4 regions of the Traorella sp. mt218 genome follow, and region 3 is predicted to be linked to each of the others. Evidence: predicted binding sites of a transcription regulator. Region 3 holds the regulator's gene; each other region holds the start of a gene.

Region 1 (5,355 bases), on a different contig from region 3:
ATGATATAATAAAAAGCAGAAAGCAGGTGTTTTATGGCTTATATTGCATTGTATCGAAAATATAGACCAACGAATTTTGAAGATGTCGCAGGACAAAAGCATATTGTCAAAACACTTCAGAATGCTGTACAACAAAATCGTATTGCGCATGCTTATCTTTTTTGTGGACCAAGAGGAACAGGAAAAACAAGTACTGCGAAAATATTCGCAAAAATGATCAATTGTGAAAGTAAGACCAAGCGTCCATGCGGAAAATGTGATAATTGCCTTGCAATCCAACAGGGAAATCATCCTGATATCATAGAGATAGATGCTGCCAGTAATAATGGTGTCGATCAGGTTCGTGATCTGATTGAAAAAGTAAAATATGCTCCATTGAAAGGAAAATATAAAGTTTATATCATTGATGAAGTACATATGATGAGCTCGGGGGCTTTCAATGCCCTATTAAAAACGATCGAAGAACCACCGGCACATGTAATTTTTATTTTCGCAACCACAGAACCACATAAGGTGCTGCCGACGATCATATCCCGTTGTCAAAGATATGACTTCACAAAAATCAGCGTTAAGGATATGATGGAGAGCATAAAAAAAATATTGGAGAAGGAAAATATTCAATATGAAGAAGAAGCAGTGCGTCTTGTATGTCAGCTGGCTGATGGTGGAATGCGTGATGCATTAAGTATCGTTGATCAAGTTATTGCATATTCACTTGATAAACTTACCTGTGAGGCTATTAATGCAATTTATGGAATCGTAACTGTTCCTGAAAAAATAGAGCTTCTTCAGATGGTGTCAAATCAGGATGCCAAAGGTTGTATGCAGAAAATCAATGAATTTGCAGAACGTGGCATTGATATAAAAAGATGTACTAATGATATGATTGAAATATTAAAAGAAAGTGTTATCCACGATTACACAAAAGACGCTTCGTTGTGTACCATCTTAAATAAAGATGAGATTCATGATGCGAAGCTTGGACGGTCTACAAAGGAAAGATTGTCTATGATTGAAGAGTTGATCAAGGCTTATGATCAATATCGGTTCGCATCCAACATACAATCTTATTTTGAGGTGTGTCTATTGAATATGATGTCTATTGAAAATAAAGAAGTGAATGTTTCACGTGAAACATCTTCAACTGATGATATACCTGATATAACTGAAACTGCAGAAGAAAGTGCAATCGAGTCACCACCTGAAACAAAACAATCTGTAAAAAAAGAAATAAAAGGATTAGATCATGAATATATGATTTCATTGCTAGTAGGAGCTAATAAGACATATAAACATGAAGATTTATCAAAGCTAGAAAAGCTATCAAATTATTATCTTAGTCCGGCATGGGCAAGGTATGCAAATCTGTTACGAGACATGAATTTAGTTGCCAGCGGTAAAGAATATATTATCGTTGGTGTTAAGAACGAAGCAATTGCAAATGAAATCAACGAATTAGATGCTCAAGGAGCTTTTATAGATTTCATGGAAGTCCTATTATCAAAGAAGAAAAAGGTATTTGCTATTACAAATGAGGAACAGAAACAGCTTATCAACGAATTTATACAACGTCAAAAAAGTCATACGTTACCGGAAGCAGCTTCAGTAAAGCTGGAAGAAGATAGTCTTGAATTAGTGAAAAATCTATTTGGAGAAGAAAATATAGAAATAAAGGAGTAAGAAGATGAATATACAAGCATTATTAAAACAGGCTCAGAAAATGCAGGCTGATCTAAAAAAAGTCGAACAGGAATTAGAAGCCAGAGTTTATGAAGAAGAAAATGAGTTTGTTCGTGTTGAATGTGATGGAAAATATCATATCAATACGATCGAAATCAAAAATAAAAATCTAGAAGATATTGAAATGCTTCAAGACATGATTGCTGTTGCAGTTAATAAGGTCATTGAAAAAGCTAAAACGGAACATGAACAAGAGCTGTCAAAAATTACAGGCGGCGTTAAAATGCCGGGAGCATTCTAATGTATCCAGCATTATTTGAAACACTCGTAGAGAGCTTTAGAAAATTGCCGGGAGTTGGACAAAAGACAGCTGAACGTTATGCTTTTGAATTTTTAAAATGGGATCAGGAAGAAATTGATGAATTTTTAAAGGTTTGTTCTATAGCCAAAAAAAATCTCCATACATGCAAGATATGTGGTAATTTAGCGGAAGATGAACTATGTGAAGTATGTAAGGATACTACCAGAGATACGAGTACGATCTGTGTGGTTGAACAAGTGCAGGATTTAATCGCCATGGAAAAGACTCATGAATATAAAGGTGTCTACCATGTTCTTAACGGAGTAATCTCACCATCAAAAGGGATACTTCCGGATGACATCAATATAGATTCATTGATAAAAAGATGTGATGATACAATCTCAGAAGTGATCATTGCGACAAATCCAACAGTTGAAGGAGAAACAACAGCTTTATATTTATCAAAACTTTTGGAAAAGAAAAATATTCAAGCGACAAGAATCGCTCATGGCCTGCCGATGGGAGCTCATTTAGATTATGCAGACGAAATGACATTGATCAAAGCCATGGAAAACAGAAAAAAGATGGAATAAAAATCAGAGTAATCTGATTTTTTTTATGTGATATGAAAAAAATAGTATCATCATATAAATGCTTACTACACTTTATACAGATGGCCAAAGTAATTCAATTTGATTACTGGAACAATAATCAATGTACGACTGATCGGGCATTTGATCTGTGATGATGGTATGGAAAGCATTAACAGAAGCGAAAGTCGCTAAACCTGCCCGGCCAAATTTACTGTGATCGACTACAAGGATAGATTGTTGAGATTGTTTAACAGCCAAGCTTTTTATATCATGCTCACAAATATCAGAATTAGTAGCTCCTTTTTGTAAAGAAAAACCATTTGCAGCTATGAAAGCTTTGTCCAAGTTATATTTTTTTAATATCTTTACTGTATCATAATTTGCACAACAGTTTGTGGAATTAATAAATTCACCGCCAAGAAAAATAATCTTGAAATTTTTAAATTTCTTACATAAATATACGACATTCATATTGTTGGTGATTATTGTGATGTTTTTGACATTTTTAAGAGAGTCGATAATATGAATCGTTGTCGTTCCGGAGTCGATAAAAATAGAATCATTATCTTTGATCAGTGAAGCAGCTAATACTCCTATCCTGTGTTTCGATTGTATATTTCGATCGAACCTTTTATCATAAGGTATCGTATTGATGACTGCACGAACACCACCATAATGTTTCTCGATGAGTCCTTGCTTTTCCAGTATATCTAAATATCTTCTTAATGTACTTTCAGATAATTCAAACTGATATATCAGTTTTTCCATAGAGATTTCTTGTTCGGATTCAATGAGTTCTTGAAGCATGTTGATTCTTTCTTTTTTCATATCTTTTATTCCTCTTATTTATTACGTTCACATAATATCAGATATTTATTCAATCGGCGAGTTAAATATTAATAAAAATGAATAATTTCATCAAAATTATAATTAATTTTGTCAAAATTAATAAAAAAATTAGTGAATTTATTCAAAATATTATCATTTTGAATTGATTACTTTTTTTATAATCCATAAAATGAAAGTAGGACATAGATCTTTTCTAATCAGCGCTGAATCATATGAAAAGAGAAGGAGGGTAATATGTCAAAGAAAAAAATTAGTATAAGAACAAGTCTTATGACAGGTGTTTCTTATATGGTACCGGTGATCGTTGCAGGAGGACTTTGTATTGGTATTGCAAGAATTTTAGGCGGTTATGATGTTGGTAATGCTGAAGGTACAATTGGTTATATGATTAATCAAATCGGAAATGCTTCCATGTCATTTATCGTACCGGTTTTAGCTGCTGCGATTGCTTATTCAATTGCAGAAAGACCGGGTATTGCACCGGGTCTGGTAGCGGGTTATTTATCGACACAAATTCAGGCAGGTTTCTTAGGAGGAATCTTTGGAGGCTTGTTGGCCGGTTATGTTGTTGCGGCAATTATAAAATATATCAAGCTTCCTAAAACAATGCAGGGACTTATGCCTATTATTGTAATTCCGCTGATTTCAAGTTTAGTTGTTGGTTTAGTAATGATCGTATTAATCGGTCCTCCGATCGCTGCATTACAATCATGGATTTTAGCGACAATGACATCATTACAGGGTGGATCGAAAGCTTTGCTTGGCAGTATTATAGGTGCTATGATGGGCTTTGATTTAGGAGGTCCGGTGAATAAAACAGCTTGCCTGTTCGCAAATGGCTTATTAGCTGAAGGTGTATATGGACCAACGGCAGCTAAATTGGTCGGTGGAATGATACCTCCGCTTGGAGTTGCTTTAAGTGTATTGATTGCCAGAAAAAAATATACTCCTTCTGAACATGAAGCTGCAAAAGCAGCATTACCGATGGGACTTTGTTTCATAACTGAAGGTGTATTACCTTTTGCCGCAACAGATCCGATTCGTGTCATCGTTTCTACGGTTGCTGGATCAGCTGTTGGCGGAGCACTTACAATGCTATGGGGAGTTGAAAGTCAGATTCAGGCAGGTGGTATCTTTATCGTACCGTTCATGAATAAACCTTGGATGTTTATGCTGGCATTAGTTATTGGATCTATCGTAACAGCTCTCGTTTTAACATTATTGAAGCCTGCCAAACCAGTGACAACAGAAGAAACAGAAGAAACTGTAGAATTAGATATAGATATTAAATAAATAGCATGTCTGTTGTTTCATAAATACTTGAAACAACAGACATATCTTAGGAGAAATATATGAAATATTTTTTAGACAGTGCAAAAATTGATGAAATACGATATGCATATAAATATTTGAAAATAGATGGTGTTACAACAAATCCGAATCATATAAAAAATAGTGGTAAATCATTTAATAAAATATGCAAAGAACTGGCAGATGAGTTTAAAAATGTAAATTTTCCGATTTCTATTGAAATAGATCCACATATGGATAAAGCTGAGGATATGATCCGTGAAGGAAGGAAATATGCGTCATTATCTTCAAATTTTGTCATAAAGATTGCCTGTACTGAACAGGGACTGATTGCTGCGGAGCAATTAGTGAAAGAAGGAATCAAAACAAATATTACACTTGTTTTCTCTGTATCTCAGGCACTTCAGGCAGCTCGTATCAATAGTACATATGTATCACCGTTTATTGGATGGAAAGAAAACAACGGTGAAGATGGAGTCAGCTATCTGAAGAATATAAAAGATATCTATCAAAATTATGGTTACAAGACAGAAATCATAGCTGCGGCAGTACGTAATGGATATCAAATTGGAAAAATAGCTGCTTATGGTATTGATATCGTTACGGCAGGTTTAAGTGTTT
Region 2 (5,355 bases), on a different contig from region 3:
ATCAGATTACTTTTACACCCAATACATCTTTTATGCTGTTCATTTCCGCAATTATGATATTTGCTGCCTACTTATTTGAATTTGTCATATTTATGGCCTATTATAAGGTATATGGATATATTCTTGGTAATGATGATATCCGTGCAAAGAGAAAAGACTGTATCTTTATGAGCCTGATCGTATTGGTTGGATATATTCCTTTTGTCGGAGGTATTTTGCGTATTTTCATCTTATTTCTGTTTGAATTGAAAATCCTTCTTGATGTTAAGGAAGTAATTGCAGAAAAATAAAATATCTTCCTTTATTCATCAACAGGAAGATGGAATTTATTATAGTCATTGAATTAGATAAAGATTTGCTTAAGAAAACATCTGTTCATCATGTGAACAGATGTTTTTTCGATATATACCCTATCGTATGGTGCTTTTTAAATTAGTTTCCTTTATAAGATTTTTCAAGGATATCGATCATATCATTGATCATTGGCAGTTTAGGGTTTGCCGGTGAACACTGATCCTCATAAGCAAGAAGAGCAATCTTTCTTTCAGCTGCCTTCCATGTAGCTTCATCAATATTCTGATCAGCGAAGTTCATCTTGATGCCGACTTCTGCACCTAACTCAGCACATGCCTTTGCATAAGATTCTACTGCTTCTGCAGGTGTTGATGCAGGAAGACCTAGCAGCTTTGCAATTTCCTGATATTTCTCATCAGCTTTGTAGTAGTTGTATTTTGGCCATACAGAGTTTTTCTGTGGTTTTGTACCATTGTAACGAATGACGTGTGGTAATAGAATGGCATTGGCACGTCCGTGAGGAACATGGAATTCAGCACCGATCTTATGTGCCAATGAGTGGTTGACACCTAAGAAGGCATTAGCGAATGCCATACCTGCAATACAGCTGGCATTGTGCATCTTTTCTCTGGCTTCCGGATCATTCTTACCATTTTTGACAGCTCTAGGAAGATATTTGAATACCATCTTGATAGCCTGTAAGCATAATCCATCCGTATAATCATTAGCTAAGGTTGCAACATAAGCTTCCGTAGCATGTGTCAATACGTCCATACCTGTATCAGCTGTAATTGAAGCCGGAAGATTTGTCGTAAAGGCAGGGTCTACGATGGCAATCGTTGGTGTCAGCGAGTAGTCTGCCAATGGATATTTCTTATTTGCGATCTTATCTGAAATAACGGCAAATGGTGTTACTTCTGAACCTGTACCACTTGTTGTCGGGATACATACCAGATTGGCTTTCTTTCCTAATTCAGGATAACGGAAAGCACGTTTACGGATATCAATAAATTTCTGTTTCAAATCATCGAAGTTTACTTCAGGATGTTCATAGAACAGCCACATTCCCTTTGCAGCATCCATACAAGAACCACCGCCAAGAGCAATGATCGTATCCGGCTGGAAGCTTCTCATAACTTCTACACCACGCTGTACCGTTGCGATTGAAGGATCCGGTTCTACATCACAGAAAAGCTGGTACTGTACCTTGTTTCTTCTCAGATTTAACTGATCCGTTACCTTATTAACAAATCCCAAATCAACCATTGATCGGTCTGTTACGATGAATACACGGGTCATTTCACGCATATCCTGTAAGTATTTGATAGAATCTCTTTCAAAATAAATCTTTGATGGAACCTTGAACCATTGCATATTGTTATTTCTTCTCCCCAGTCGTTTAATATTCAACAGATTGATTGCACTGACGTTATTACCTACAGAGTTATGTCCATAAGAACCACAGCCCAATGTCAATGAAGGAAGGAAGGCATTATATACATTTCCGATTCCGCCAAAGGTTGCCGGTGAATTCCAGATGACACGGATCGCTTTCACACGTAATCCAAATTCTTTTGCAAGGGCTTCATCTTTTGTATGAATTGCAGCTGAATGACCAAGACCGTTAAATTCAACCATCTGTTCTGCCAATGTCATACCTTCTTCTGTTGAATTTGCCTTTAATACTGCCAATACCGGTGATAATTTTTCACGTGTCAGAGGTTCTTTTGGTCCGACTTCTTTACATTCAGCACACAAAATGACCGTCTTTTCAGGCACTTCGAATCCGGCCTGCTTTGCAATCCATGTAGCGTCCTTTCCAACCATGACACTATTCAGCTTCGCACTGTCAACGTCTTTTGAATAAGCCGTTACACCGAACATATATTTTTCAAGCAATTCTTTTTCTTTTTTATTGACAAAGTAAACGCCATACGTTTTGATTTCTTTCACGAAATCGTTGTAGATTTCTTTATCTACGATAGCAGCCTGCTCGCTGGCACAGATCATACCGTTATCAAAAGCTTTTGACAAGACGATATCATTGACAGCCTGTCTTAAGTTACAAGTCTTTTCAACATAAGCAGGAACGTTTCCAGCACCAACACCTAACGCCGGTTTACCACATGAGTAGGCAGCGCGTACCATTGCATTTCCACCGGTTGCCAGGATCGTTGAAACATCCGGATGGTTCATCAGAGCATTCGTTCCTTCCATCGTTGGATGTTCGATCCACTGGATACAGTTCTTAGGTGCACCGGCAGCAACTGCAGCCTTATACACGATCTGTGCTGCCATGATGGAACATTCTACCGCACTTGGATGGAATGAGAAAACGATCGGGTTTCTTGTCTTCAAACAAATCAATGATTTAAAGATGGCCGTGGATGTCGGGTTTGTTGTTGGTACGATACCACAGATGACACCTACCGGCTCTGCGATCTCAACGATACCATCGACATCATCTTCTTTGATGATACCAACCGTACGTGTATGACGCATATTGTTTACAACGTGCTCACAAGCAAACAAATTCTTCGTTGCCTTATCTTCAAAGACGCCTCGTCCTGTTTCCTCAACAGCAGCCATTGCCAAGACACCATGCTGATCCAAAGCAGCTACAGATGCTTTCGCAACAATATAATCTACCTGTTCCTGATCAAGCTTCATAAATTCGTCTAAAGCTTCTACTGCATTCGCAACAAGTCTATTCACTTCTTGAACAGCAGGACTTACTTCTTCTTTAACTTCTTCTACTACTTCTTTTTTTTCTGTTTTTTCAGCCATTTTACTTCTCCTTTTTTTCACACACAAAAGATATCATTTGTGAATGGACTTGTAAAGCATTATTTGTTATTTTTTTCACATATCGTAAAATGAAAACGTTTACCCCCGGCTTACTCATCAAATTCTTTTCTTCCTTTTTATCATTTGTGAAATTTTTCATTTTTATTTTTCAAGTATTTGTGAAATGAAAACACTTTCAGTTTATAAGCATTAAAAAAAGCCTTTTTTTAGGGCTTTTTGTTATATTTATGATTTCACAAACCGTCGTTTTCCAAATATCATTTTTGTGAATTTTAACCTTAATTCACAACTTATTGAAATAAAGATACATAACGATGATCAACTTCGATCTGATACTCCCAATGATCCTGTTTTTCCACACAAGAAAGAATATTGGCAAACCGATGAACCTTTGCATTCAAATCAACATCCTCATAATCAACACTTATTTCCATCATCGTTTTTTCCTTGCGTATCATCTCTGCGATCGCATCCAAGACATCACGGATACCTACGCCTTTTTCAGCACTGATATAGAAATGATCTTTTTCATTTTTCTTGTATTCACATAAATCACACTTATTATGGAGCACCCACATCGGCGTATCTTCGACAGATAACTTTTGTAATGTTTTTTGTGTTACGTCCATATGTTCCAAAACATGCTCACTGCTCTCATCAACGACTTGCAGGATCAGGTCAGCATCATTGACGCTTTCCAGCGTTGAGTGAAAGGCATCGATCAATTCATGCGGAAGATGGGATACGAAGCCTACCGTATCCGATATCAAAAATTCAACTCCTTTATAAGAAACATGACGAATGGAAGCATCCAGGGTCGCAAACAACATATCTTTGACATAAACATGCTTATCATCATCAATTTCACAATAACGGAGGATCTCATTCATACAGCTGCTTTTTCCGGCATTGGTATAACCGACCAAAGATACCATTTTCAAATCAGAGCGATGGCGTTTTCTTTTCATTGCCGCTAATGATTTTTTTACTTCTTTCAGTTCCTTTTCTACTCTTTGAATACGAATTTCATATTTTCTGCGGTCTAATTGATACTGCTTTTCACCCTCACCCTTATTCTTGCTGCCTCCACGCATTCTGGAGAAATTTTGCTGAGTATGGATGACAAAAGGCAGCTCATGCTTCAAGGTAGCCAATTCAACCTGAAGCTTCGCCTGTTTCGTATGTGCCCGTTTACCAAAGATCTCAAGGATACAGTCATTACGGTCAAATACACGCACACCTAACATCTCTTTTAAAGTACGCATCTGACTGGGCGTGATTGGTGCCGCAATCATACATGCCGAAGCATGCGTTTCTTCGATCATTTGTTTGATCTCGTAGATTTTTCCCTCACCAAAATAAGTTGCCGGATGAGGAGTCCTTCTTCTTTGAATGATCTCTCCTACGATTTCATAATCACAGGCTCTCGCCAGACCCTTCGTTTCTTCAAACTGGCCCTCGACATCTTTTTCTTTTTCTAAATACAATCCTGCACATACAATTTTATGATTCATAGCATCACCTGTATTTATTATACCATAGATTCTTGAAACTTTTCGTAAGTTGGATTATGATAATAAAAAAAGGAGAGAAAACTATGTCATGTATATTTTGTAAGATCATCGATCATGAAATTCCTTCATCTGTTATCTATGAAGATGAAAGTGTCATCGCATTTTTAGACGTATCACAAGTAACCAGAGGACATACCTTGGTTGTTCCTAAAAAGCATGTTGCCAATATTCTGGAATGTGATCCGGATACCTTGTCCCATCTGATTCAAGTTACCCAGATGCTGGCAAAAAGGATCATGGAACGAACAAATGCCAAAGGCATCAATATTTTAAATAACACTCACGAAGCTGCCGGACAAACCGTGATGCATCTGCATTTTCATATCATTCCACGCTATGATGAAAACGATGCGATTCAAATTGAATTTCATGAATCTGAAAAACAAAATCTTGAAGAATTGTGTGCATTATTAAAATAAAAGGAGCGATGGCTCCTTTTCATTATAGATCATCCACCAAGGCACTTGACTTTGCATAAGCACTGGAACGTGCTTCAAAGAAATCTGTTTTGATCATATTGGCATTGGAATAACGAGAAACCCATTCCATTGATTTTGGTTCTTCTTCATATCCTTCATACAAGGTTCCAAGACCTATGCCCTGACTTCTTAAATTACCTAAATACTTTACATAATCATGGATCATCGTTGGTGTCAATCCTTCAATCTCATTTCCGATG
Region 3 (5,355 bases):
ATCATTCGCCTTATGGATCACACCGCTATCCAATTCTTCCTCACCGGCCATGATCTTCAAAAGGGTGGTCTTTCCACAACCATTATTACCAATCAGAGCTATTTTCTCATTATTTCTGACTTCAAACTGAATATTTTCAAACAAGGTGGTACCACCAAAGCCCTTGCTTCCTTTATTAATCTGATATTTCATAGTTAATGATCCCCAATTTCAATCTGATAATAAGTAGCAATCGAATCCGCAATGCTACTCATGATACTTTCGTAATCATCCACCCAAAGCTTATAATCCATTGGGTTGGAAACATAGATCAGACGCATCATCAACGCCTGCATGCCTTTTTTATTCCCGCTCGCAAATGCATTTTCCTCACGCATGGATTCATTCATGCTGCCGGCTCCCGTTGCGACTCCGCCTGTTTCACGAACCACAGAATTATTATCATACAGGATACCTTCGGCATTTTTTGCGGTATTCGTCAAAACACCGTTTTGTACCGTTCCCGGATATAGCGTTGAACCCATCAGCCCTACGCTTTCTTCTAAATCATGAATGATCTGGTTAGCCAGTGCTGAAGAAGCATAATAAGAATGCGTAATTTCGATACCACTGGTAGAAGAATAATCTGAGCCATTAAATTGCAGGTTCAGGTATAGCTTTGCTTCATGTTCATAACCAATATAAGCCCGGCCATCAACACCATTGGTATTGATCTGCTGTTCCATTGAATTTTTTGTCAAGCCTACAACAAAACCATACTCCTCCAGTTTTTCTTTCAAAACCAGAGCAGCCTTATACATTTCATCATTCTCATTTAAGCCGTTGATCTGATACCCCCAGCGAACACCTGTGCCATAGTCATCATTACCGCCAAACGGATCGATCAAAATATCATATTTATCTTCCTGAACCTTGTCACTTGTGATATTCAGATATACATAATTCTGACTTAATTCAGTATCTTTTAAATAATTATTCGTCGCAATAACTTCAACTTTTTTGCTTCCATCATTACGGGTGACCGTATGAAAAACATCACTGATCTCATTTGTGCTGATCATGCGATATTCCTGAAGATTATTAACGACATAGACCTCATAAAAACCATCCTCTAATTCTCCCAGATCAATCTGTTGATCAACAGAATTGGATAATTGAAACAATATCTTCTCATCGTTGCAAAGATTTCTAAGCTGGATCGTTTTTCCAAATAGATCGTCACTTTGTCCTAATGTATAAGGTTCTTGCAGAAAACTTAAATTTTCACCATAAAAGAAATAATCGCTGATTTCATATGTTCTTTCATATTCCTGTTCCAATAAAGCATGGGTCTTGGAAACCGAATAAGAACAGATCTGTACGCCTTCATTGTTTTCTGTACGCGGGAAAAGAACATTTATCAAAAGATAAATGACACACAAAATTAAACATAACAGCGGAATTGCAATTTTCCATTTGATTTTTCTTCGCGGTTTTTTTACATAAGCCATATTCTTTTCCTTTCGCTATTATTATAGTTGAAATGTGAAAAAAAAACTAGACCCTATGCAGAGTCTAGAATATCAGATTTCTTGGTGTTCTTGGGAATGGTTCCGTATCACGAATATTACCGATACCCGTTAAATACATTAAGAAACGATCAAAGCCAAGACCAAATCCGGCATGCTTGCAGCCACCAAAGCGTCTTAGATCCATGTACCATTCCAGATTTTCGGTTTTCATGCCCATATCTTCCATTCTCTTTTTCAGTACATCATAACGTTCTTCACGCTGACTGCCGCCAACAAGCTCACCTACTCCCGGAACGAGAAGATCACAAGCGGCTACCGTTTTTCCATCATCATTCATACGCATATAGAACGCCTTGATATCTTTTGGATAGTCGGTCAGGAATACCGGACCATGGACAATCTGTTCACAGATATAACGTTCATGTTCACGGTTAAGATCCATGCCCCATGAAACCTTGTTTTCAAACTTCACATCTGCTTTTTCTAATATTTCAATGGCTTCCGTATAAGTCATGCGCTTAAATTCACTGTTACGAATCATATTCAAACGATTCATCACATCATGATCGATCATCGTATTGAAGAATTTCATTTCTTCAGGTGCATTTTCTAATACATAATCGATACAGTATTTGATCATATCTTCGATCAGATTCATATTGTCGTTTAAATCAGCAAAAGCAATTTCCGGTTCGATCATCCAAAATTCCGATGCATGGAATGGTGTATTTGAATTTTCAGCCCTAAAAGCCGGTCCGAATGTGTAGACATCCCTAAAGGCCAAAGCAAAAGCTTCGACGTGTAATTGACCCGTTACAGTCAGATAGGCTTCTTTTCCGAAAAAGTCCTCTTCATATTTATCGTCACTGCGTACAGTTGCCTTAAACATTTCACCTGCACCCTCACCGTCATTGCCGGTGATGATCGGTGTATGCACATAGACAAAGCCCTGATCCTGGAAAAATTCATGAATGGCCATGGACAATACGCTTCTTAAACGGAAAACAGCATAATAGGTATTTGCACGGGGACGGATATGCGGTATTTCACGCAGATATTCGAAACTATGACGCTTCTTCTGCAGCGGATAATCCTCATCGCAATCCCCCTCCAATATGCTTTCAGTCACCTGGATTTCAAAAGGCTGTTTGCCCTCTGGGGTCAAAACAAATTTACCGGTAATCGTTAATGCAGTTCCGGTACGATAATGGCGTACTTCCTCAAAGTTTTTCAACGTTGTCTGATAAACGAGCTGTGCATTTCTAAAATAAGTACCATCATTAAGCTCAATAAATCCCAGCTTACCATTACAACGATTAGTTCTGACCCATCCTTGCAACTGCACATACTCAATCGAATCCAATTCCATATGATTCTGTGATTGAACCATTTCATACAATTCACGAATCGTCATAAATTCAAACATATCTCTTTCTCCTTTTTCTTATAAAAAAACGTTCCCATTCAGGAACGTAATAACGCGGTGCCATCCTGATTCGTACCTTCTGATACGCATCTTATATGCATATAACGCCTGCCCGCGTAACCGTCTACTCAATTTCTCCGGTTCAGCTCCATGAGTGTTCCACGCTCATCTTCCCTTCTTCATCTTTCACCATCATGAAGTCGCTGATAAGGGAGTCAATGGGTGACTCATTTCTTTGCCGTTTTCTTATCTAAAGCATTTGTTTCAAAAACAAGCTCCTGTATAGATGATACTACATCAACATACTTAATTGCAACCCCTTTTGGCACTTGAATGTGCTCATGGGTAAAATCAACGATGCCTACGATACCACACTTCACCAGTCTGTCCACGGTCTGTTGGATATCAGTACTGGCAGCAAGGATCGCAATTCGACATCCTTGAGGAATTTTTTCTTCCAATTCACTAAGATCATAGACCGGAATGCCAAAACGTACTCCCTGTCTATCCGCAGAAACATCAAAAGCACATGTTATCTCACCGACAACATAATTCCATTTATTATATTTCATTAATGCCCGGCCAAGATTTCCGGCACCAATCAAAATAATTTTTTCATCAAAATCTAATCCAAGCTCTTGTGAAAAAATATCAATCAGTTTTGACACATCATATCCGTATCCTTGCTTTCCAAGATTACCGAGAAATGAAAAATCACGACGTATCGTTGTTGATTCAATATTTACATATTCACTTAATTCCTTCGATAAAATCCTTTCTACGCCCGAATTTGCAAGCTTTCTCAATGCTTTTAAATATAGGGGATATCTTTGAAGCGTTGCCTTTGGCACATTTTTGTTTGTCATACGATCACCTACAATCAGTATATCACAAAAGTAAATCTTTGTGAATAATCTAATTTATTTAACTTTCGAGATCCATTCCCGGATCCGCACTGACATCAAAACCGGCCCGTACACCATGACGATAAGCAACACTTCCGGCAACACCGATCATAGCGGCATTATCTGTGCAACACGACAGCGGTGGGATCAGACATTCAACGTTTGGATATTTTTTCTGAAGATCATTGGTCACATGCTCACGTAAACAGCTATTGGCAGCCACTCCACCGGCCAATACAAACTGTTTCACCTTAAAGCTTGCTAATGCCTTATCAGCTCTTTCTAACAGACAGCTGATGGCTGTTTCCTGAAAGGAGCAAGCAAGATCCTCAGGTTTAAATGTTTCATTTTGACGCTCCATACGCTTGATAAATTGCAATACTCCGGATTTAAGGCCCGAGAAAGAAAAATCGAGTTCTTTTTCCGGTTTTGGTTTCGGCAGCTTATATATATTTTTTCCCTGCTTTGATAATTTATCAATATATACACCGCCCGGATAAGGAAGCCCCAAAACTCTGCCCACCTTATCAAAAGCCTCACCGATCGCATCATCCTGAGTAGTTCCTAACACCTCAAAGCTCCACTCATCCTTCATATAGATCAGTTCGGTATGGCCACCGCTGACAACTAATGCCAGCAATGGAAAATGCAATTCACTGACAAGACGATTGGCATAAATATGTCCTGCAATGTGATGAACAGGTACCAATGGCTTCTTAAATGCCCATGCCAGTGTTTTAGCGGCCTGAACGCCTACATGCAGGCTGCCGATCAGACCGGGACCCTGCGTAAAAGCAACGGCATCGATATCTTCCATTTTTAAATTTGCTTTTTTTAGGCATTCATTAATGACCATAGAAATATTTTCAATATGTATGCGTGAAGCAATTTCCGGAATCACGCCGCCATATTCTTTATGGACATCGATCTGTGTCGCTACGACATTCGCAAGAACAATATGCTCATCCTCGATCACTGCTGCTGCAGTTTCATCGCAGCTTGATTCAATTGCCAGTATCTTACTCATATGTTTCCTCCTAAAGCTTTCATCATGAAAAGGGCATCCTCCCCGTCTTCATAATAGCCTTTTCTTATATTCATCTCATAAAAGCCACATTTTTTATATAAATGAATGGCAGCTTCATTACTTTTCCTAACCTCCAGCGAAAGGACGCTGCATTTTTGCCGGTCGCACTGTTCGATGACATAGCTCATCAACTCATAAGCAATGCCATGACGTCTGGCTTGATGCGACACTGCCAATGTCGTGATCTGGGCATCATCAAAAAGAATGTAATAGCCAACCATTCCTAAGACTTGACCATCTTTTTCATATACCTTCATATTTGAAAATTCATTTTTTGAAATTTCATATTCGAAATCTTCACGTTTCCAATGCTCATGAAACGCTTCTTTTTCGATATCCATTACCTGATCCAGATCATCAGGCGTCATTTCACGGATCATTTTACTAATTCTTCCTTATTTTTTAAATAATGAGGTGTCAGTGTAT
Region 4 (5,355 bases), on a different contig from region 3:
GTGCCAAGATGGTCGGTAAAGACTGTTGTGCAAGGGCTTTTCTGGCCGGGGCTTTTCTGGCAGGAGGAAGCGTTAATTCGCCTAATAAGACTAACTATCATTTAGAGATTGCTACCGGTGATGAAAAGCTGGCAAAGTTTATCCAAAGACTGATGGAGCGCTTTTATCTTCCGGCCAAGATCATCACTCGAAGAAATCAACAAGTCGTTTATTTAAAATCGAGTGAAAAAATTGCGGATTTTTTGAAATGTATCGAAGCGACCAATTCGGTCTTTGAGTTTGAAGATGTTCGTATCCAGCGTGATTTCATGAATTCATTGACACGATTGGATAATTGTGATTTTGCCAATGAAATGAAATCGCTGGCAGCCGGAAAAAAACAGTATGAGGATATCGAATACTTAGAAAATTATGGAGCATTGGAATTTTTACCGACAAAGATCAAACAGGCGGCCCTGCTTCGAAAAAAACATCCTGAAGCCAGTCTGAATGAGCTTTGTGAATACTATGAACAGGAATATTTGGAAACGATATCGAAGTCGGGAATGCGTCACCGTTTGAATAAGATGGCTGAGATTGCCGCAACATATCGAAAACAAGAGAATTAAAATGATAAAAAGGCTCAAGATAACTAAGGTGATCTTATGTGGATGAGTCTTTTATTATGGGTAAATGTAAGTCTTGCCAGATGTGATGAAACACAGCTGGTATTCATGAATGAAGAAACACAGATTCAGACTGATTTTTTTAATGTGCTTTTTTATGACGAAAGCGGGCGTCAACAAGCCTGTGAATATCTAAAAAAAGCAGAAATCATTCAATTGGAAGAAGAAATGACGATGGATAATGCCTATTATATCTATGTTGATGAAGTTCTTCTCCAGTCAAAGCTGATCAATGAAGGAGTGGCAAGAGTAAATGTGGAATTTGAAGGCTATTTACATAAGCTTCAAAAAGATGAAGTCATTGTGATCGCACAAAATGAAAAGCCTGAAAGAGAAAATTCTTCGTTATGGGTTCTTTCGGGATTGTTTCTCTTATGCATTTTATGTGCTTTTCTGGCGATAAAGCTGTAAGCTTTGTGTCAAAAATGTAATATACAATTTTCAAAGTTTCATGTATAATTGATGCAGGTGATGAGAATGAGAGATTTTATTACGATTATTATATATGGAGCCATTATTTTAGCAGTCATCGCGTTTTTTATAAATCTGCTTCCGATCATTCTTCCGATTGTTGTAGTTCTGATGGTCATCAGCTATTTCAAAAGAAAAAGACGTCTGGATCATACGACAAGCTATTATTCTTCGAGAAGTTATGAAGATGATTATGAACCTCGAAATTATCAGACAAGAGGAAAGATCAAAAGTGATGTCATTGATGTCGAATATACGGAAACAGTAGAAAAATAGGTGAGAAAGATGATCAAAGAGGCTAGTGAAAAAGATAAGAGCGCCATTTATAATCTCTGGCAAAGCAGTTTTTCTATAAAAAACAGTGAAACGATCAACTGCTTTTTTAATTATGGCATGAATGATGGGAAAACGATCTTATGTGAAAAGGATGAAAAGCTTGTCGCCAGTGTTTTTATGCGTGATATGAATATCATGTTTCATAACCGCCTTTTAAAGAGTACATTTTTATCTCATGTTGCCGTTCATCCCGATTATCGGAAAACTTCATCATTGGATGAATGTTTAAAAAGTGTGATCGATGAATGTGAAAAGAAGGCTTTATTTACCTTTGTGGAAGCTACCTCTTATAAGTTTTGGGAAAATTATGGTTTTCAGGAAGGAACGCAGCATCGCTATTATGAGTTAAATGAACGTCATTTTGAAAATGTCAGTCAGAACGATGTGTTTGAAGATGCACAGGCTTTTGAGCTCAAGGAAGTCTATGATGAATTCATGAAACATTTTGATGGTTATAAAGTGCGTTCGCTGCATGATTTTGAAGTGATGATAAAGGAAGCCAACAGCATGAATGAGAGGATATTGATCGTTCGGCATCGTGCCAAGCCAATGGGATATATCCGCTTTTCCACAGAGAAAAAACAAGTGAAGGTAAAAGAGATCATCTATCTTGGAAGCAATGCTTTTTTGCGTTTGTGCAGGGCTGCTTTGGGGCTGAATGATCTGATCATATTGGAGCTGAGCGAGGCCGAGCATATTGAAAAGCTCTTTCCATTGGCGATTCCGAGAAAAAGGTGTGCCGTCATGGTCCGCTGCAACAATTTTCCTCTTTTTAATAAGCTTTATAACGCTCGTGTAAAGACAAGCAAGGAGGCTTATTTACTGACAAAAAAACCACGGTTCATGAATGAAAAATATTAAGATAAATATATGGAAATCATTGGTTTGTTTGTCTTTTGATGAATGTATGCGCTTATATTCGCTCTTTGTTCATATCGGTGCATGAAAAAGTGGATAAGTGAAAGATTTCTCAATTGACTTTTCTATTAAAAATTGTATAATATGTTTGTTTAGAAGGAGGACTTTAAAAAAATGACAGTTAAAGTTGCAATTAATGGTTTTGGACGTATTGGACGTCTTGCATTCAGACAGATGTTTGGTGCAGAAGGTTATGAAGTTGTTGCGATCAACGACTTAACAAGCCCTAAAATGCTTGCTCACTTATTAAAATACGATTCAGCTCAGGGAAGATATGCATTAGCTGACAAGGTTAGTGCTGGTGAATCTTCAATCACTGTAGATGGCAAGGAAATCGAAATCTACAAGGAAGCTGATGCATCTAACCTGCCTTGGGGCAAATTAGGAGTAGATGTTGTATTGGAATGTACAGGATTCTATACTTCTAAGGAAAAAGCTTCTGCTCATATCAAAGCAGGTGCTCGTAAGGTTGTTATTTCTGCTCCTGCAGGAAACGATCTTCCTACAGTTGTTTACAACGTTAACCACACAGTATTGAAGCCGGAAGATACAGTCATCTCAGCTGCTTCTTGTACAACTAACTGCCTGGCTCCTATGGCTAAAGCATTGAATGATTTAGCTCCTATCCAGTCAGGTATCATGACTACTGTTCATGCTTACACAGGTGATCAGATGACTCTTGATGGACCTCAGAGAAAAGGTGATTTAAGACGTTCAAGAGCTGCTGCTGTGAACATCGTTCCTAACTCTACTGGTGCTGCTAAGGCTATCGGTTTGGTTATTCCTGAATTGAACGGTAAGTTGATCGGTTCTGCTCAGCGTGTTCCAGTTCCTACAGGTTCAACTACGATCTTAGTTGCTGTTGTTGAAGGAAATGTAACTGTTGATCAGGTAAATGCTGCTATGAAGGCTGCAAGCAACGAATCTTTCGGTTATACTGAAGAACAGTTGGTATCTAGCGATATCATCGGTATCACTTATGGTTCATTGTTCGATGCTACTCAGACAATGGTTAAGCCTATGGATAACGGAACGACTCAGGTTCAGGTTGTTTCTTGGTATGATAACGAAAATTCATACACTAGCCAGATGGTTAGAACAATCAAATACTTCTCTGAATTAGCTTAATTAAAGATAAAAGACAAAAACCGGGGCAACACAACCCGGTTTTTTTATATATTAGGAAATTTCAATTTTGATGGACAGGAAGAAAATGAAAGAGAATGAAAAAAGTTAAGTGTGATTTATGTTATGATAGTCATTAATATCTGTGTGAATACTCTTTTTTCTATCAAGGAGACATCTTGAAAGCCTTTTCTCTTCCCAACCGTTTCTATAACCGTAAATTTCCTGATCTGAAGCCTGCCCATGTTCTTCATAAGGTGTTCGAGAACAGCGGGCTTCATCAGCTTCTTAAAAAGCAGTTTCATCTCAGTGACTATATCCCTCTCTCTGCCACCCATGAAGCCAAGGTCTTGTTAAAAGCGAATGCTTCCTTGAATAACAATCTTATTTTGGTGGAGATGAAAATAAGGAAAGATCAAAGTATGCCCGTCAATAAATTTGAAAAAAGAAATTTCATGGGACAGAATCGTGTGTAATTCTGTTTACATTTTATAGGAGTTGTGGTATAAAGATTAAGTAAAACCGGTGATGAAGGAAAGAGCATCCATAAAATAACTTCAGAGAGGCTTGAAGGGTGGAAAAAGCTGTTAGGAGTGGATGAAATGCACCTTCTAGGGACTTTAATCAAGTACGTGGATGGCGTTAACATAAATGAGTGGATATATTCAATTAAAGTGGAACCGCGTGATCAAGCGTCTTTAAGAGATGCTTTTTTTATTATCAGGAGGGAAAAAGATGAAATTATTTAACAGCTATACCAATAAGATGGAAAAATTTATTCCTATTGAAGAAGGGAAGGTCAGTATGTATGTGTGCGGACCTACGGTGTATAACCGCCCGCATATCGGTAATGGGCGGCCGATCATTGTTTATGATACGCTGAAGAAGACCTTTGAAGCATTAGGTTATGATGTTACCTATGTTTCAAATTTCACGGATGTGGATGATAAGATCATAAAAAGGGCAAAAGAAGAAGGTATTAGTGAAGCGGAGCTGACGGAGAAATACATTGAGGGATATAATGAGGACCGCCGCAGCTTAAATGCGGATATCCCGGATATCACACCGAAGGTAACGGAAACGATGGATGAGATCATTGCTTTTATTGCGGATCTGGTAGATAAAAAAGCAGCTTATGTCGTTGATGGAGATGTTTATTTCAGAGTTAATGCTGTTGAACATTATGGTGCTTTAAGCAAGCAGCGGATCGATGATCTGATGGTAGGTGCCAGAATTGATGAAAATTCCTTAAAGGAGAATCCGTTGGATTTTACATTGTGGAAAAAGACAGATGAGGGTATCAACTGGGATTCACCTTGGTCAAAAGGACGTCCGGGATGGCATACAGAATGTGTGGTCATGATCAATAAGGAATTTAAGAGTCATCGTATTGATATTCATGGTGGCGGTATGGATCTGAAGTTTCCGCATCATGAAAATGAGATTGCACAGAGTGAAGCTTGTTTTCATACACACATTGCGAATTATTGGCTGCATAACGGCATGCTGAATCTGGATGGTGTAAAAATGTCCAAGTCTTTAGGCAATACGCTTCTGATCAAGGATATGGTTAAAGAGATTGGCGGCAATGTCTTGAGATGGGCTTTCTTATCGGCACATTATCGTGCACCGTTGAATTTTAATGATGAAGTCATAGAAAGTGCTCGTAACGAATTGAATAAAGTGATGAATTCTTACAAGCAGGCTTGTGTAAAAATGCAATTGGCTCACAAAGATTTTAAAGCTGAAAAGGATGAAAAATTGTGGAATTCTTTCCTTGATGAAATGAACGATGATTTAAATACTCCGAATGCCTTTAGTGTTGTTTTTGAAACGGTAA

The links. Region 3 encodes Rex, which represses fermentation and respiration genes when NADH is low (regulators of the CRP and FNR family bind a similar motif). Its sites were predicted from a motif close to GTGAANNNNTTCAC; they were not measured.
Region 1: ACZYT3_RS03125 (PTS fructose transporter subunit IIC) is a predicted target of Rex. The motif match lies at 3,535-3,548, and genes of this name have one in related genera.
Region 2: adhE (bifunctional acetaldehyde-CoA/alcohol dehydrogenase) is a predicted target of Rex. The motif match lies at 3,228-3,241, and genes of this name have one in related genera.
Region 4: gap (type I glyceraldehyde-3-phosphate dehydrogenase) is a predicted target of Rex. The motif match lies at 2,431-2,444, and genes of this name have one in related genera.

What each region holds. Positions count from the first base shown of each region.
Region 1 covers NZ_JBVAYM010000004.1:33,017-38,371, reverse strand. Annotated here, with positions in the region: gene dnaX (DNA polymerase III subunit gamma/tau) at 34-1,680, shown strand; gene ACZYT3_RS03140 (YbaB/EbfC family nucleoid-associated protein) at 1,685-1,981, shown strand; gene recR (recombination mediator RecR) at 1,981-2,574, shown strand; gene ACZYT3_RS03130 (DeoR/GlpR family DNA-binding transcription regulator) at 2,647-3,402, opposite strand; gene ACZYT3_RS03125 (PTS fructose transporter subunit IIC) at 3,658-4,716, shown strand; gene ACZYT3_RS03120 (transaldolase family protein) at 4,776-5,355, shown strand, end outside.
Region 2 covers NZ_JBVAYM010000022.1:4,321-9,675, reverse strand. Annotated here, with positions in the region: gene ACZYT3_RS10260 (hypothetical protein) at 1-290, shown strand, start outside; gene adhE (bifunctional acetaldehyde-CoA/alcohol dehydrogenase) at 433-3,081, opposite strand; gene hflX (GTPase HflX) at 3,393-4,616, opposite strand; gene ACZYT3_RS10245 (HIT family protein) at 4,700-5,095, shown strand; gene ACZYT3_RS10240 (ribonucleotide-diphosphate reductase subunit beta) at 5,118-5,355, opposite strand, start outside.
Region 3 covers NZ_JBVAYM010000034.1:9,879-15,233, forward strand. Annotated here, with positions in the region: gene ACZYT3_RS12000 (ABC-F family ATP-binding cassette domain-containing protein) at 1-192, opposite strand, end outside; gene ACZYT3_RS12005 (N-acetylmuramoyl-L-alanine amidase) at 195-1,490, opposite strand; gene asnS (asparagine--tRNA ligase) at 1,555-2,937, opposite strand; gene ACZYT3_RS12015 (redox-sensing transcriptional repressor Rex) at 3,165-3,803, opposite strand; gene tsaD (tRNA (adenosine(37)-N6)-threonylcarbamoyltransferase complex transferase subunit TsaD) at 3,862-4,869, opposite strand; gene rimI (ribosomal protein S18-alanine N-acetyltransferase) at 4,866-5,309, opposite strand; gene tsaB (tRNA (adenosine(37)-N6)-threonylcarbamoyltransferase complex dimerization subunit type 1 TsaB) at 5,306-5,355, opposite strand, start outside.
Region 4 covers NZ_JBVAYM010000002.1:162,697-168,051, forward strand. Annotated here, with positions in the region: gene whiA (DNA-binding protein WhiA) at 1-608, shown strand, start outside; gene ACZYT3_RS01930 (hypothetical protein) at 651-1,076, shown strand; gene ACZYT3_RS01935 (hypothetical protein) at 1,143-1,412, shown strand; gene ACZYT3_RS01940 (GNAT family N-acetyltransferase) at 1,422-2,333, shown strand; gene gap (type I glyceraldehyde-3-phosphate dehydrogenase) at 2,505-3,518, shown strand; gene ACZYT3_RS01950 (hypothetical protein) at 3,695-3,991, shown strand; gene cysS (cysteine--tRNA ligase) at 4,251-5,355, shown strand, end outside.